Regions from separate parts of the Bacillus sp. NEAU-Y102 genome, predicted to be linked through region 1. Evidence: predicted binding sites of a transcription regulator. Region 1 holds the regulator's gene; the other holds the start of a gene.
What was found. Region 1 encodes Rex, which represses fermentation and respiration genes when NADH is low (regulators of the CRP and FNR family bind a similar motif). Its sites were predicted from a motif close to TTGTGAAATATTTCACAA; they were not measured.
Positions count from the first base shown of each region.

Region 2: a site for Rex is predicted at 2,313-2,330, ahead of ACYFX0_RS25200 (L-lactate dehydrogenase). Genes of this name have one in related genera too.

Region 1 covers NZ_JBTWFK010000024.1:8,107-15,999, reverse strand. Annotated here, with positions in the region: gene rimI (ribosomal protein S18-alanine N-acetyltransferase) at 1-428, shown strand, start outside; gene tsaD (tRNA (adenosine(37)-N6)-threonylcarbamoyltransferase complex transferase subunit TsaD) at 428-1,444, shown strand; gene ACYFX0_RS30545 (ABC-F family ATP-binding cassette domain-containing protein) at 1,929-3,863, opposite strand; gene ACYFX0_RS30540 (redox-sensing transcriptional repressor Rex) at 4,051-4,680, shown strand; gene ACYFX0_RS30535 (YdiK family protein) at 4,710-4,901, opposite strand; gene ACYFX0_RS30530 (CPBP family intramembrane glutamic endopeptidase) at 4,898-5,647, opposite strand; gene groES (co-chaperone GroES) at 6,039-6,323, shown strand; gene groL (chaperonin GroEL) at 6,363-7,893, shown strand, end outside.
Region 2 covers NZ_JBTWFK010000012.1:81,662-89,554, forward strand. Annotated here, with positions in the region: gene ACYFX0_RS25180 (acyl-CoA dehydrogenase family protein) at 1-769, shown strand, start outside; gene ACYFX0_RS25185 (MBL fold metallo-hydrolase) at 885-1,604, shown strand; gene ACYFX0_RS25190 (hypothetical protein) at 1,729-1,914, shown strand; gene ACYFX0_RS25195 (spore coat protein) at 1,928-2,176, shown strand; gene ACYFX0_RS25200 (L-lactate dehydrogenase) at 2,422-3,372, shown strand; gene ACYFX0_RS25205 (PTS transporter subunit IIC) at 3,395-4,408, shown strand; gene ACYFX0_RS25210 (phosphatase PAP2 family protein) at 4,468-5,115, opposite strand; gene ACYFX0_RS25215 (hypothetical protein) at 5,260-5,787, shown strand; gene ACYFX0_RS25220 (arsenate reductase family protein) at 6,282-6,647, shown strand; gene gcvH (glycine cleavage system protein GcvH) at 6,689-7,072, shown strand; gene ACYFX0_RS25230 (toprim domain-containing protein) at 7,714-7,893, shown strand, end outside.

The sequences.
Region 1 (7,893 bases):
GAAAGATGGAACTTGATGATATTGCTCAAATTGTAGCTATTGAAGAAGTATCTTTTTCAACTCCTTGGACTGCAGATGCTTTTCACCGTGAATTAACGATGAATGAACATGCACATTATATTGTGTTAGAAAAAGATGGTCGTGTAATCGGGTATTGTGGATTGTGGATAATTATTGATGAATCACATATAACAAATATAGCTATTTTGCCAGAATACCGAGGTCAAAAGTTAGGAGATGCCTTATTGAAAGCAGTTATTTCAGAAGCGAAAGAACTAGGGGTAAAAACAATGACGCTTGAAGTACGTGTATCAAATGAAGTAGCAAAGCAGTTATACAAAAAATATGGATTTCAAAATGGTGGAATTCGTAAACGATACTATGCAGACAATCAGGAAGATGGTCTTGTAATGTGGGTGAATATATAATGGAAAAAAATACGATTATACTTGGGATTGAAACGAGCTGTGATGAAACAGCGGTAGCGGTTGTTAAAAATGGGACGGAAATTATTGCGAATGTCGTTGCATCACAAATTGAAAGTCATAAACGTTTTGGCGGCGTTGTACCAGAGATTGCATCCCGTCATCATGTAGAAGAAATTACAGTTGTGTTAGAAGAAGCTTTAAAAGAAGCAAACATAACATTTGATGATATTGATGCAATCGCTGTAACAGAAGGGCCTGGTTTAGTAGGAGCACTTCTAATTGGGGTAAATGCAGCGAAGGCAGTAGCTTTTGCACATGATATTCCGCTAGTCGGTGTTCATCATATTGCTGGTCATATTTATGCGAACCGTTTAGTAAAAGAAGTGCAATTCCCGCTATTATCACTTGTTGTATCTGGTGGGCATACAGAACTTGTTTATATGAAAGAACATGGTTCATTTGAAGTAATTGGTGAAACGCGAGATGATGCAGCTGGAGAAGCATATGATAAAGTAGCTCGTACGTTATCTATGCCATATCCAGGTGGTCCTCATATTGATCGCCTTGCACATGAAGGAGAACCAACAATTGATTTGCCTCGTGCATGGCTAGAACCGGATTCATATGATTTTAGCTTTAGTGGATTGAAATCAGCAGTTATCAACACTGTGCATAACGCGAAACAACGTGGTATAGAAATTAAACCAGAAGATTTAGCGGCAAGTTTCCAAGAAAGTGTAATAGATGTACTTGTAACGAAAGCAGCTCGTGCAGCAGCAGCTTATAATGTAAAGCAATTACTTCTTGCTGGTGGAGTAGCTGCTAATAAAGGACTTCGTGCCCGATTAGAAGAAGAATTTGCAAAAAAAGAAAACATTGAACTAATTATTCCACCGCTATCTTTATGCACAGATAATGCAGCAATGATTGCAGCGGCAGGGACAATTGCGTATGAACAAGGCAAGCGTGCAACATTAGCCTTAAATGCGAATCCAGGATTAGATATTGAAGCATAGTTATGCACATAATTAACCACAGCTTGTGGATAAAACCCATGTTATCTGTTGATAATGTGGGTTTTATTGTGTATATAAAGTGTTGGTAACTTTTTCGTTGGCTGTGGGTAATGTGGAAAAGTTGGTTTAATAGTTATTTTATAAAGGTGGATATGTGTATAAACTTGTGGATAAACTAGATGAAGTCTGACCTTTGAGTGTATTGTTTTTCGGGAAATAAAAAGCAAGAAGATATCCCCGAAAAACATTTTTTAATATCCCTCCATTATAGAGGGTGCTGATATTGTCAATCCTTGTCGGTAAATCGATATTTCGTGTCGAATCGTTTATGTATATAGGGTTACGATAGATATATTTGAAAAATCGTTGATATATTCCCAGTTACCATTGATATATCCAAAAAATTATTTATGTACTTAAAGAAAAAAGATGTCGCATAGTCAAAAATCATGACTGATGAGACATCTTCCTTATTTAAATACTCTTATACATGCAGCTCTTCCCACTCTGCCATACAAGTTTCAAGCTGTTCTTGTAGCGTTTGTTTTTTAGTTGTAATTTCACTAGCTTTTTCATAATCTGCATATATTTCTGGTAAGCAAAGTTGATCTTCTAACGTAGCAATTTCTTCTTCTAAGTTTACGATATTTTGTTCTAGCTCTTCAATTTTTCGAGTGCGTTGACGTTCTAATTGTTTACGCTCTTTTTCTTCGAGATAATTTAATTTTTCTTGAGCTACAGTTTTTTGAACAGGTGCCTGATTTTCTTGCTGTTCAAGTTGTTCAAATGCTGCCCGTTCAATCATTTCATTTTTCTTCTCCACATAGTAATCGTAATCACCTAAATATTCCTGTGCGCCTTCTGTTGATAACTCAACCACAGTCGTTGTTACACGGTTAATAAAGTAGCGGTCATGTGAGACAAATAGAAGAGTCCCTGGATAATCAATTAAAGCATTCTCTAAAATCTCTTTACTATTTAAATCAAGGTGGTTCGTAGGCTCATCCAGAATTAATAAATTTGACTTTTGCATCATAAGTTTCGCAAGAGCTAATCGAGCTTTTTGTCCACCACTAAGGGAAGATACTGGTTTCAGTACATCATCTCCTGTGAATAAAAAATTCCCGAGTATAGTACGGATTTCTTTTTCAGGTTGCAGTGGATATTCATCCCATAGTTCATTTAAAACCCGTTTAGAAGATGTTAAGTTTGCTTGTTCTTGATCATAATAGCCAACAGATACATTTGATCCGAAAGAAACATTACCATTTAATAGTGGTAACTTATTCACAATAGATTTTAATAATGTGGATTTCCCAATTCCGTTTGGACCAACTAAGGCAACACTATCTCCGCGAGTTAAGCGCATAGTTACGTGTTCAATTATAGGGTCCTCCTCATAGCCGATGGTTGCATCTTTTACTTGTAAAACATCATTTCCACTTTGCTTTTCAATATCGAAGTGGAATGATGCTGACTTAGAATCCCCTAATGGTCTCGTTAATAATTCCATTCTGTCCAGTTGTTTACGGCGACTTTGAGCACGTTTCGTTGTAGAAGCGCGAGCTATATTCTTTTGAACGAAGTCCTCAAGTTTTGCGATTTCATCTTGTTGTTTTTCGTAACGTTTCATTTCTTGATCATATAATGCTGATTTTAAGTCTAAATATTTACTGTAGTTACCAACAAATCGTCTGCTTTCTTTATTCGAAATTTCATATACTTGTGTAACGAGTTTGTCTAAGAAATAACGGTCATGGGAAACGATTAATATTGCGCCAGGATAACCTTGTAAATATTGCTCAAGCCATGTTAATGTTTCAATGTCTAAATGGTTTGTAGGCTCGTCCAAAATAAGTAAGTCTGGTTTTGTTAATAATAATTTCCCGAGAGCTAATCTTGTTTTTTGCCCGCCACTTAAAGTAGAGATCGTCGTCTGGTGTGTTTCAACTGGGAAGCCAAGGCCGCTTAAAATGGAGCGAATATCCGCTTCGTATTGATATCCACCTTGATCTTTATAATTGAGTTGCAATTGGTCATAATCAGCTAACAATCTTTCATATATAGCTTCGTTTGAAAAGTTTTCTTCTTTTCCCATTTCTTGCTCAAGCTTTCGAAGTTTTGTCTCCATTTGCTGTAAGTGGGTAAAGACGGTTAGCATTTCATCCCAAATTGTTAAAGACGTTTCTAGGCCAGTATTTTGAGCTAAATACCCGATTGAGACATCTTTCGGTTTTATAATTTCGCCACCATCATGTGATAACTCACCAGCGATAATTTTTAATAATGTAGATTTTCCAGCTCCATTCCTTCCAACTAATGCGATACGATCTTTTGTTTGTACTTCCAATTTTATGTTTGCAAGAATTGTTTCTGCACCGTATAATTTCGAAAGTCCATTTACTTGTAATAAAATCAATGTTCTCACCTCAAATAATTTCTTAACTTTGCCATGTTTATATTTCTCAATCATACTAAAAATAGTGTATAGTTTAAAATAAAGAGAGAATACTTCTTCTCTTTATTATACAAGGAATTTAATGAGTGCTAAACTTCTGTATTTGATTAAAGTATATGAATAAAGATAGGAAGAGAGGAGAGGTCATATGGATCAGCAAAAGATTCCACAAGCCACTGCTAAAAGATTGCCTCTATACTATCGATTTATCCAAAACTTATCTCTTTCTGGTAAGCAGCGTGTTTCATCGGCCGAATTGAGTGAAGCGGTAAAAGTAGATTCCGCAACAATACGAAGAGATTTTTCGTATTTTGGAGCATTAGGGAAAAAGGGATATGGATATAACGTAAATTATTTATTATCATTTTTCCGCGAAACACTTGATCAAGATGATATAACGCGTGTAGCACTTATTGGAGTAGGTAATTTAGGGACCGCTTTCTTACATTATAATTTCACGAAAAACAATAATACAAAAATTGAAATGGCATTTGATGTTAGTGAAGAGAAAGTTGGAACAGAAATCGGGGGCATTCCTGTATATCATTTAGATGAATTAGAAGAGAGATTATCAAATGATATACAAGTGGCAATATTAACAGTACCGGCTACAGTAGCACAAGCTGTAGCAGATAGATTAGCTGAAACGAGCGTGCACGGTATTTTGAATTTCACACCAGCACGATTAAACGTATCAGAGAATATTAGAATTCATCATATTGATTTAGCTGTAGAGTTACAAACATTAGTTTACTTTTTGAAAAACTATCCACAATAAAACGCAGAGGAAGCGACCTCTGCGTTTTATTATTGTTTCTTCTTTGTGAATTTAACTAATATAAGGCGAAGTGCCAAATTAAAATCAATTGTTGCCATAACTGCAAATAGTATTGTCCACACATTCCAGATTGTATCTGTCACGTTCGTAATGGCGAAGCGTGTAAAGATACATCCAAGAAGGAAGTATAATGCGGCCATGAACAATGGTGAGTTTCTCATACAAAAAATCCTCCGATAAATCCTTGCATTTTTTCAGCTTCTTTAATCATTTCTTGAATTTGCTCATTGCTCATAAAAATTTGCCCAATAGCGACTAATGTATTCATCGCAACATGAGCTGCAATAGGAACGATAATGCGCTTCGTCTTCACATATAAGAAGGCGAATACGAGCCCCATAGCAGTGTATACCAATAAGTGAGTAAAATCAAAATGAATTGCTGCGAATACAAGTGAACTAATGATAGCTGCAATAAAGAAGTTGAACTTCTTATAAAGTGCACCGAATAGAATTTTTCTAAATACGATTTCTTCTAAGATAGGTCCGATTATAGATACAACAATAAGGAACCAAGGAGTAGTTCGTGCAATTTCCATCAGTTTCATTGTATTTTCTGAACCTTGTTTAATTCCTAGTAGCTGCATCTCGATCATACCGGCAACTATTTGTGAAAAGAAAGCTAAGAATAATCCGATGAAAATCCACCCAATTGTAGCTGGAACAGAAGAGCGCGTTGCATCTAAATGTCTGTCGCGAATATCTGTTCTAAGTAACCAAAGTACGATACATAATGCAACAAAGAAGCTAATAATTGCCCAGTGTCCCATTATGATTTGTCCTTTTTCCTCAATGGTAAATCCTCTATTATCATAGAGTCCTGTTTTTAGGAGAAGTGGTAATCCAACAGCGCCAGATAATTGCATTAAAATGTATGTAACGATAATCCACCAGTATTGTTTCTTCAAATGGTTTAACCATCCTTTCTAACTCTAGTGTATGAGATGAGGTAGGATAACATGTAAATATGTTATCTACGATATAAACTTTCATTCGAATTATGATTTTTTTGTAAATACGTATTTTAAATTAAAGTAGGAGACAGGAAAAAGTTGTACGTTTAGCGAAAACAACTTAGGGTGTCTTTCATATTGTAACATACGAGTAGGGGAAACAACGATTCATATAGTAAAGGCAGTATTCTATATAGAAAGTTTATATAGTAATTTGCGAAAAAATTATGATTTTTTTACTTGCAAAAGAAATTGAGATTATTTATTATTATAAGTGTGTTAGCACTCGGGTGACTTGAGTGCTAATAAATAAAATTTACATAACAAAATGAGGAGGTTATTGTTCATGCTAAAGCCATTAGGTGATCGCGTTGTAATTGAGCTTGTTCAAGCAGAAGAAAAAACAGCAAGTGGTATTGTATTACCAGATACTGCAAAAGAAAAACCACAAGAGGGTAAAGTTGTTGCAGTAGGTACTGGTCGAGTGCTTGAAAATGGTGAGCGTGTTGCTTTAGAGGTAGCAGCAGGTGATCTTATCATCTTCTCAAAATATGCAGGTACTGAAGTGAAATATGAAGGTACAGACTACTTGATTTTACGTGAAAGTGACATTTTAGCAGTTATCGGTTAATTATATAAATCTTAAAAAAATCCAAGGGGGTCAATTATTATGGCAAAAGATATTAAATTTAGTGAAGAAGCACGTCGTTCGATGCTTCGCGGTGTCGACACTCTTGCAAACGCAGTAAAAGTAACGCTTGGACCAAAAGGTCGTAACGTTGTACTTGAGAAAAAATTCGGTTCACCACTTATTACAAATGATGGTGTAACAATCGCAAAAGAAATCGAATTAGAAGATGCATTCGAAAACATGGGTGCGAAATTAGTAGCAGAAGTTGCTAGCAAAACAAATGATGTAGCTGGTGACGGAACAACAACTGCAACTGTATTAGCGCAAGCTATGATTCGTGAAGGTCTTAAAAACGTAACAGCTGGTGCTAACCCAATGGGTCTTCGTAAAGGTATCGAAAAAGCTGTTACTGCTGCAATTGAAGAATTAAAAACGATTTCTAAACCAATCGAAGGCAAATCTTCTATCGCACAAGTAGCTGCTATTTCTGCAGCTGACGAAGAAGTAGGTCAATTAATCGCTGAAGCAATGGAGCGCGTTGGTAACGATGGCGTTATTACTTTAGAAGAGTCTAAAGGATTCACAACAGAATTAGACGTAGTAGAAGGTATGCAATTTGATCGTGGATATGCATCTCCTTACATGATTACTGATTCTGACAAAATGGAAGCAGTTCTTGATAACCCATACATCTTAATTACTGACAAAAAGATTTCTAACATCCAAGAAATCTTACCAGTATTAGAGCAAGTGGTACAACAAGGTAAACCACTTCTTATCATTGCTGAAGATGTAGAAGGCGAAGCTTTAGCTACATTAGTAGTGAACAAACTTCGTGGTACATTCAACGTAGTAGCTGTTAAAGCTCCTGGATTTGGTGACCGTCGTAAAGCAATGCTAGAAGATATCGCAATCTTAACTGGTGGCGAAGTAATCACTGAAGAATTAGGTCGTGACTTAAAATCTGCTACAGTTGAATCTTTAGGACGCGCTGGTAAAGTTGTTGTTACAAAAGAAAACACAACTGTAGTTGAAGGTATTGGAAATACAGAGCAAATCGCAGCTCGTATCGGTCAAATCCGTGCGCAATTAGAAGAAACAACTTCTGAATTCGATCGTGAAAAATTACAAGAGCGTCTTGCTAAACTAGCAGGTGGCGTAGCGGTAATTAAAGTAGGTGCAGCAACTGAAACTGAGTTAAAAGAGCGCAAACTTCGCATTGAAGATGCACTTAACTCAACTCGTGCAGCAGTAGAAGAAGGTATCGTTGCAGGTGGTGGTACTTCACTTATGAACGTATACACGAAAGTAGCTTCTATCGTAGCTGAAGGCGACGAAGCAACAGGTATCAACATCGTACTTCGCGCACTAGAAGAGCCAGTTCGTCAAATCGCAATCAACGCTGGTCTAGAAGGATCTGTAGTTGTAGAGCGTCTAAAAGGCGAAAAAGTAGGCGTTGGTTTCAACGCAGCTACTGGCGAATGGGTTAACATGCTTGAGTCTGGTATCGTAGATCCAGCTAAAGTAACTCGTTCTGCACTTCAAAACGCAGCATCTGTTGCAGCTATGT
Region 2 (7,893 bases), on a different contig from region 1:
AGAAGTAAAAGACGGTAAAGCGGTAGCAGCTTCTATCGCTGAATATGCAATCGAGTGCTCTTTAAATAAAGTATTCGGTTCTGAAGTACTAGATTATACAGTAGATGAAGGTGTTCAAATTCACGGTGGTTACGGATTTATGGCAGAGTACGAGATTGAAAGAATGTACCGCGATTCTCGTATTAACCGTATTTTCGAAGGAACGAATGAAATTAACCGCCTAATCGTACCAGGTACGTTCTTACGTAAAGCGATGAAAGGTGAATTACCACTTCTTCAAAAAGCACAAAAATTACAAGAAGAGTTAATGATGATGATGCCAGAAGAAGTAGGCGATGAGCCATTAGCACTTCAAAAGTATTTAGTAACTAATGCGAAGAAAATTGGTTTAATGGTAGCTGGATTAGCGGCTCAAAAATACGGTAAAGCATTAGATAAAGAGCAAGAAATTCTTGTGAATATCGCTGACATCGTAAGTAACCTATATGCAATGGAATCAGCTGTTCTTCGTACAGAAAAAGCAATTAAAACAACTGGTCTTGAAAAGAATAAACAAAAAGTGTTATACACTGAAGTATTCTGCCAAGAAGCATTCAACGAAATCGAAGCAGATGCGAAAGAAACACTTATCGCAGTTGAAAACGGCGACATGCTGCGCATGATGTTATCATCGTTACGTAAATTAACTCGCCACACACCACTTAACGTAATTCCGAAGAAACGTGAAATTGCTGCGAAAATTTTAGAAGATGAGCGTTATACAGTTTAATAGATGAAAGAGAACCAGTAGCCGATTGGCTACTGGTTTTTTATTGCTGAATTCTTGAATAAAGCTGTTTTACATATGTATGTGTAAACAGCTCTTTTTTATGGAGGTAAAGAAGATGAAGGTAATAAGTGTAGGAACAGTTCATCAAATCGCATTTTTACCGCGTCTATTTCCAATTAACTGTTACTTCGTTGAAGAAGAGACAGGATTAACTTTAATTGATGCGGCTTTACCGTTTTGTGCAAAGAAGATTTTACAATCAGCTCGGAAAATAGGAAAACCGATTACGAATATCGTTATTACACATGCGCATGATGACCATGTAGGAGCGCTTGATGTTATAAAACAAGTGCTGCCGGATGTTCCGGTCTATATTTCAAAAAGAGATGCATGTTTACTTGAAGGAGATAAGGTACTGCAAGAGGGAGAACGAAATACACCAATAAAAGTGGGAGTGTCAAAACAGATAAATACGATTCCAGATATTCTTCTTCAAGAGGGAGATAAAGTTGGTTCTCTTGTAGCGATTGGAGCTCCAGGTCATACACCGGGATCAATGGCGTTTTTAGACACAAGAAATGATGCACTCATTGTTGGAGATGCATTTCAAACGAGAGGAGGATTAGCGGTAGCAGGACAGTTGAAGTGGCTTTTCCCGTTTCCTATGTTTGGTACGTGGGATGCAGAAGTTTCATTAGCAAGCGCGCAGAAATTGCTGGAGTATAAGCCGTCTTTATTGGCGACAGGACATGGGAAAATGATTGAAAATCCGTTAATACAAATGCAACGGGCGATTGAAGAAGCGGAAAGGAATTTAAGTAGAAAGAGCCTCTAATCGTTTAGAGGCTCTTTTTAGTTAAATGATTATTTAGCAGACTTTTTAATGAATACGATTTGAAAAAAACAGAATACTAAAGAAGAATGAAAGAAGAATGAAAGAAGAAAGGTAGGAGTATTCCATGCAAAATTTAACAGAGCTTGAAGTAGAAAACTTACGTCATTTAATTGGTGGACACGCAACAATTATTAACAAGTTGGAGCAGTATGCACAGACGTGTACAGATCCACAACTGAAACAAATGCTACAAAAAGATGCGCAAGATGCAAGAAATACGAAACAGCAATTAATGACTTTCCTAGGATAGGAGGAAGAGAAAGATGAATGAAAAAGATATGGTAAATGATTATTTAGCAGGATTAAATGCAAGTTTAACAAGTTATGCAAATTATATTGCTCAGTCTGATAATGAACAGTTACATCAAACGTTAATCCAAATTCGTAATCAAGATGAAATGCGTCAACGTAATATGTATGAGTACGCAAAGCAAAAGAGTTATTATAAACCAGCAGCACCTGCGAATCCGATGATTGTGCAGCAATTGAAAAGTCAGTTAAGTGCAGAATAATAGGATGAAAAAACGAGCGAAAATGAATTCGCTCGTTTTATTTTTTGTATGTCAATAAATACATAATAAATATTTTTCCAGTTGTAACAAATATGACGAAAATTGAATATAACAATTCACAAAAAGGACAAAAACTTTGTTCAATATTTCACAAAGTATCCATGGTTTCTATCGTGGGAACCTCTATAATTAAGAATGTAAAGAACAAAAGAAATAGATTATATGATCAATTAGGAGAGATTGCTATGAAAAGACATACAAGAAAAATTGCAATTATCGGTACTGGATTAGTTGGATCAAGTTGTGCGTATTCTATTGTGAATCAAGGCATTTGCGAAGAGCTATTATTAATTGATATAAATCATGAACGTGCAGTTGGGGAAGCGATGGATTTATCACATTGCATTAACTTTACAAATACAAGAACAAAAGTATATGCAGGAAGCTATGAAGACTGCAAAGATATGGACATCGTTATTATTACTGCAGGGCCAGCACCAAAACCTGGACAAAGTCGCTTAGATACTTTAGGAGCAAGTGCAAAGATTATGGAAAGTGTTGTTGGCGGGGTAATGGAAAGTGGATTTGATGGTATTTTCTTACTCGCATCGAACCCAGTTGATATTATTACATATGAAGTGTGGAAATTATCTGGATTACCTAGAAATCGTGTGATCGGTACAGGTACATCATTAGATTCTTCTCGCTTAAGAACAATTTTATCTGAAATGTTACATGTAGATCCTCGTAGTATTCATGGGTATTCATTAGGAGAACATGGTGATTCTCAAATGGTTGCTTGGTCTCACGTAACTGTTGGTGGAAAGCCAATTCTGCAAATTTTAGAAGAACAAAAAGAACGATTTGGTGAAATAGATTTAGATGAAATTGTTGAGAAGACTGCGAAAGCTGGATGGGAAATTTATAAGCGAAAAGGAACTACTTATTACGGAATCGGAAATTCTCTAGCATATATTGCGAGTTCAATCTTTAATGATGATCACCGTGTCATTGCTGTATCAGCCATTTTAGATGGTGAGTATGGTGAATATGATATTTGTACAGGAGTACCAGCTATTATTACTAGAGACGGTATAAGAGAAGTTGTAGAACTCAATTTAACAGAGGATGAAGAATCTCGATTCGCAAAATCAAACGATATTTTACGTGATTATATGAAAACAATTGGTTACTAACTTATAGAAGAAGGTGAAACAAATGAAGGAATATATAATGTCTCGTGTATTTAAAGCATCTGCTGGAATCGCACAAGGTATTTTCGTATCCCTCGGAATTGGTTTACTGATCGAAAATATAGGAAGAATTGTTGATATACCATTACTTATTACAATCGGAGTTGTTGCAAAATCACTTATGGCACCAGCAATTGGTGCCGGAATTGCTTTTATGCTCGGTGCAAATGGTCTTGTAATCTTCTCGGCTATGGTGGCTGGAGCAATTGGTGCCGGATCCATTTCAATTACTGAAGCAGGTCTAATTATTAAAACAGGTGAGCCAATCGGTGCTTTATTAACAGCAACTTTAGCTGTATATATTGGTAAACGTTTAAGCGGAAAAACTGCGTTAGATATGATGCTCGTTCCATTTGCGGCAATATTAGGTTCTGGTTTAGTAGGTATTTGGTTATCTCATAATATTACTCCTGTTTTAAATACAGTTGGAGCATTTATTAAAGATAGCTCAGCTGGTAGCCCGTTTATCGCTTCTATCGTCATTGCAGTAGTTTGGGGATTATTACTTATCTCTCCAGCTTCATCAGCTGCGTTAGCGATCGCACTTAGCTTAGACGGTGTTGCAGGTGGTGCTGCTCTTGCAGGCTGCGTTGCTCAGTTTATCGGATTCTCTGTTATCTCAGCGAAAGAAAACAATTTAGGTGGCATATTAGCTCAAGCACTTTGTACTCCGAAAGTGCAGTTACCAAATATTACTAAAAATCCAATGATTCTCGTCCCAACTGTCGTCGCCAGTGCTATAGTTGGTCCAGTATCCGCATTAATTTTCCAACTGGAAGCAGGAAAGGAAATTTCAGGTCTTGGATTAAGTTCTCTTATCGCACCAATTAATTTAATTTCTAGCGAAGGATGGGAAGTTGTCCCAGCGATGGTAATCACTTATATCATCATTCCAGTAGCTGTTTCTTATATACTTTACATTGCTCTTAAAAAAGCAGGTCGTATTCAATCTGGTGATATGACTGTACCGCAATCTTAAATTGAAAATCTCCTTACTAATAGATAAAAGCAGACTGAGCCACAGTCTGCTTTTTTATGTTACATTTTATGATTTTGTTTTACTGGAACTTTTATTGGTTCTTTTGCTAATAAGAGCTGAACGCCGAAGTATAGTATGCTTGCAAGTGTCATTCCAGAAACGGCATCTAAAAAGGCATGCTGCTTCGTAAATAGCGTTGATAAAATAATAAGTGTACCGAAGAAAGTAAGGATGTAATATTCAAAAGCATGTTGTTCTCTACGCTTAAAGGCAGCTAACATAATTACAAATGTAGTAAGAACGTGAATGCTAGGGAAACAGTTTACCGGTTGATCGATACTATAAATATAGCGAACTAGTTCAGAAAATACATCTGTTCCAACGACAGTCGGACGCGGTACAGTTGTTTGCCAAAAATAATAAATAGAAAAACAAGCAAGCTTTCCAAAAATAACACTACTTAAAGTGACATAATATTGCTTTCGGTCAGCGAAGCAGTAATAAATAAGTGCGCCGTATAAGTATGGAAACCAAAGTAAATAAGGAATAATAAATGCTTTTACAAATGGAATCCAATCATCTACTACAGTTGTAACGTCTACTGCGTGAACAGTCGATTTATTTAATACGTCGTAAAGGGGACTTACGAGTACGAGTAGAAGTATATAACTTAACGGAAGAAAAGATGAAAGTTTAAATTTCTTCATGTTGATCTCCTATGTTTAGTAATGTAAGTAAATTCAATTGATTATAATATAGAAACGTGAATTGGGCTATCGATTTTACTTACATTTTCTTGAATTAACCTTACGTTTTTGTCACTTGACTAAAAAGAAGGGGGAGGGTGCTAAATGAAGCGTTTATCGTATTTCTTATTTTTTATATTGATATGCCTAGTCGGTGCTGGGTGTGCAAAGGATAAAGAAGGAGAGAAATTAGAATATAACGGAAGAGCACTCGTAATTGGAGTTGTTGGAGAAAAGCCGAAAGATACGTTTAGGAATGTAAAGTTTGAAAGTATAAAGTTAGAAGAAATGCAGGAGAAATCAGCAAAAGTTGATGGTTTTTTCGTTATGAAAGAATACTTTAAAGAGGCATCAAAGGAGCAGTATACGGACTTATTTTTATCGTTAAAGAAGCCGGTATTTTTTATTGGTTTGCAAGATAGACCGTATTTAATTTTTACTAACAAGGATTTAGATTATGATAATACCCCAAAGGATAAAACGATGACGTATACGCAAGGGTTTGTAAATATGGGGAACCCTGAAGGTCAATATTGGGGTATGGGATTATATAATGATACTGTTTCCGATCGAAATATTCATAATATGTATATAGTAGTATTTCAAACCATTTCGGATTACTTAAGTCGATGATGAAGGAGCCTGTAAAAAAGGCTTCTTATTTTTTAAAAATAAACGTTTGTTTAAGCTGTATGTTCGGTAGAAAGAAACTCATGTAGTTCAAAGGTTAAGAAAGAAAAATAAGAAATTAATCAAACGTTTGTTTAAGCTGTATGTTCGGTAGGAAGAAACCGATGCTGCTCAAAGGTTAAGAAAGAAAAATGGAGAATTAATCAAACGTTTGTTTAAGCTGTATGTTCGGTAGAAAGAAACTCATGTAGTTCAAAGGCTAACAAAGAAAAATAAGAAATTAATCAAACGCTTGTTTAAGATATATGTTTGGTGCAGAATCTAAAAAAATTTATATATTTATTTTTTTCTTAACAAATGGCGGAAAAATAAGAAAAATTCGCAGGATTATTAAAAATTATCACGAAATAAGTAAAAGTTTAGCGAATAATGGTTTGAAATAATAAAACGTTTTCTATATGATAAAGGTAAAGGTTAGTAAAAAAGTAGGTGAATTTATGACAGTAACATTTTATTCATATCCAAAGTGTGGCACATGTCAAAAGGCAAAGAAATGGTTTGAGGCAAACGATGTAGCATATGAGATGATTCATATTGTTGAAAATCCACCATCAAAAGAAGATTTACGTAATTTACATGAAAAAAGTGAATTACCATTAAAAAAATTCTTTAATACAAGTGGAATGCGTTACCGTGAACTTGGTCTGAAAGATAAGTTGAAAGATGCAAGCGAAGACGAAATGTACGAGCTTTTAGCATCTGATGGCATGTTGATTAAACGTCCAATTGTAACAGATGGAACGAATGTAACACTTGGTTTTAACGAAGAGCAGTTTGAAAGTGTGTGGAAAAAGTACCAATAAGGTATTTTTACATAATTAATACATTCACTGGAGGTACAGTCATGAGCATTCCAAATAATTTACGTTACTCTGAAGAACACGAATGGGTAAAAACTGAAGGTAATGAAGTTGTTATCGGTATCACTCACTTTGCACAAGGTGAGCTAGGCGATATCGTATTCGTTGAACTTCCTGAAGTAGGTGCAACAATCGAAGCTGACGAGCCATTCGGAAGCGTAGAATCTGTTAAAACAGTTTCTGAGTTATACGCACCTGTAAGCGGTAAAGTTGTAGCAGTAAACGAAGAATTAAGTGACCAACCAGAACTTGTTAACGAATCTCCATACGAGGGTGCATGGATGGTTAAAGTTGAACTTTCTGATGCAAGCCAAGTTGAGAAGTTATTAACTGCAGAAAAATATGCAGAAATGACAAACCAAGACTAATTATAGTCGACTAAAGGACAGCCTTTGTGCTGTCCTTTTTTATTTTATGTAAAATAATGAATGTAGAATCATATACTAATTATCGTGTAGGAGAACGTTTTTTGAAAAAAATTTTCGTTTAATCTTTATGCAGGTTTAGCCGTTTTTGCTTTTCATGCCTAAACAGTCGATGCCGCTTTTCTTTATTGTCCATCTCCAGCGGCTAGATTGTTCGGTGGCTTCGCTTCTTCCTGAGAGGCAAAAAGCGCCTCTACGTCAGAAGCTCCATCCCCCCTCACAATCTGAACGAGCCGCTTGCGCTTTTCATTGTCCATCTCCAGCGGCTAGATTGTTCGGTGGCTTCGCTTCTTCCTGAGAGGCAAAAAGCGCCTCTACGTCAGAAGCTCCATCCCCCCTCACAATCTGAACGAGCCGCTTGCGCTTTTCATTGTCTAGCTCCACCTCCTAGCCCTTCATGTCTAAGAACCTTCCGCACGAGAAGACAAAAAGCGTCTTCTGTACGGAAGAACCTTAGCCAACAGGGCTAAACAGTCGGTTTCGCTTTTCTTTTGCAAAAATAAACAGGAAACAACATGAAAATAACGAATATACTATATACTAAGTTCAAGGTTATATAGTATATGGTGATCGGGTGATGACATATGATTTATGTAGAAAAAGTCATTATTGTAGAAGGTACATCAGATAGAAGAAAGATTGAATCTATTATTCGTGAACCGGTGGAAATTGTTTGTACAAATGGTACAATTGGTTTATCGAAAATGGATGAGCTCGTTGATCAGTTTTTTGATAAGGAAGTGTATGTGCTAGTAGATGCTGAT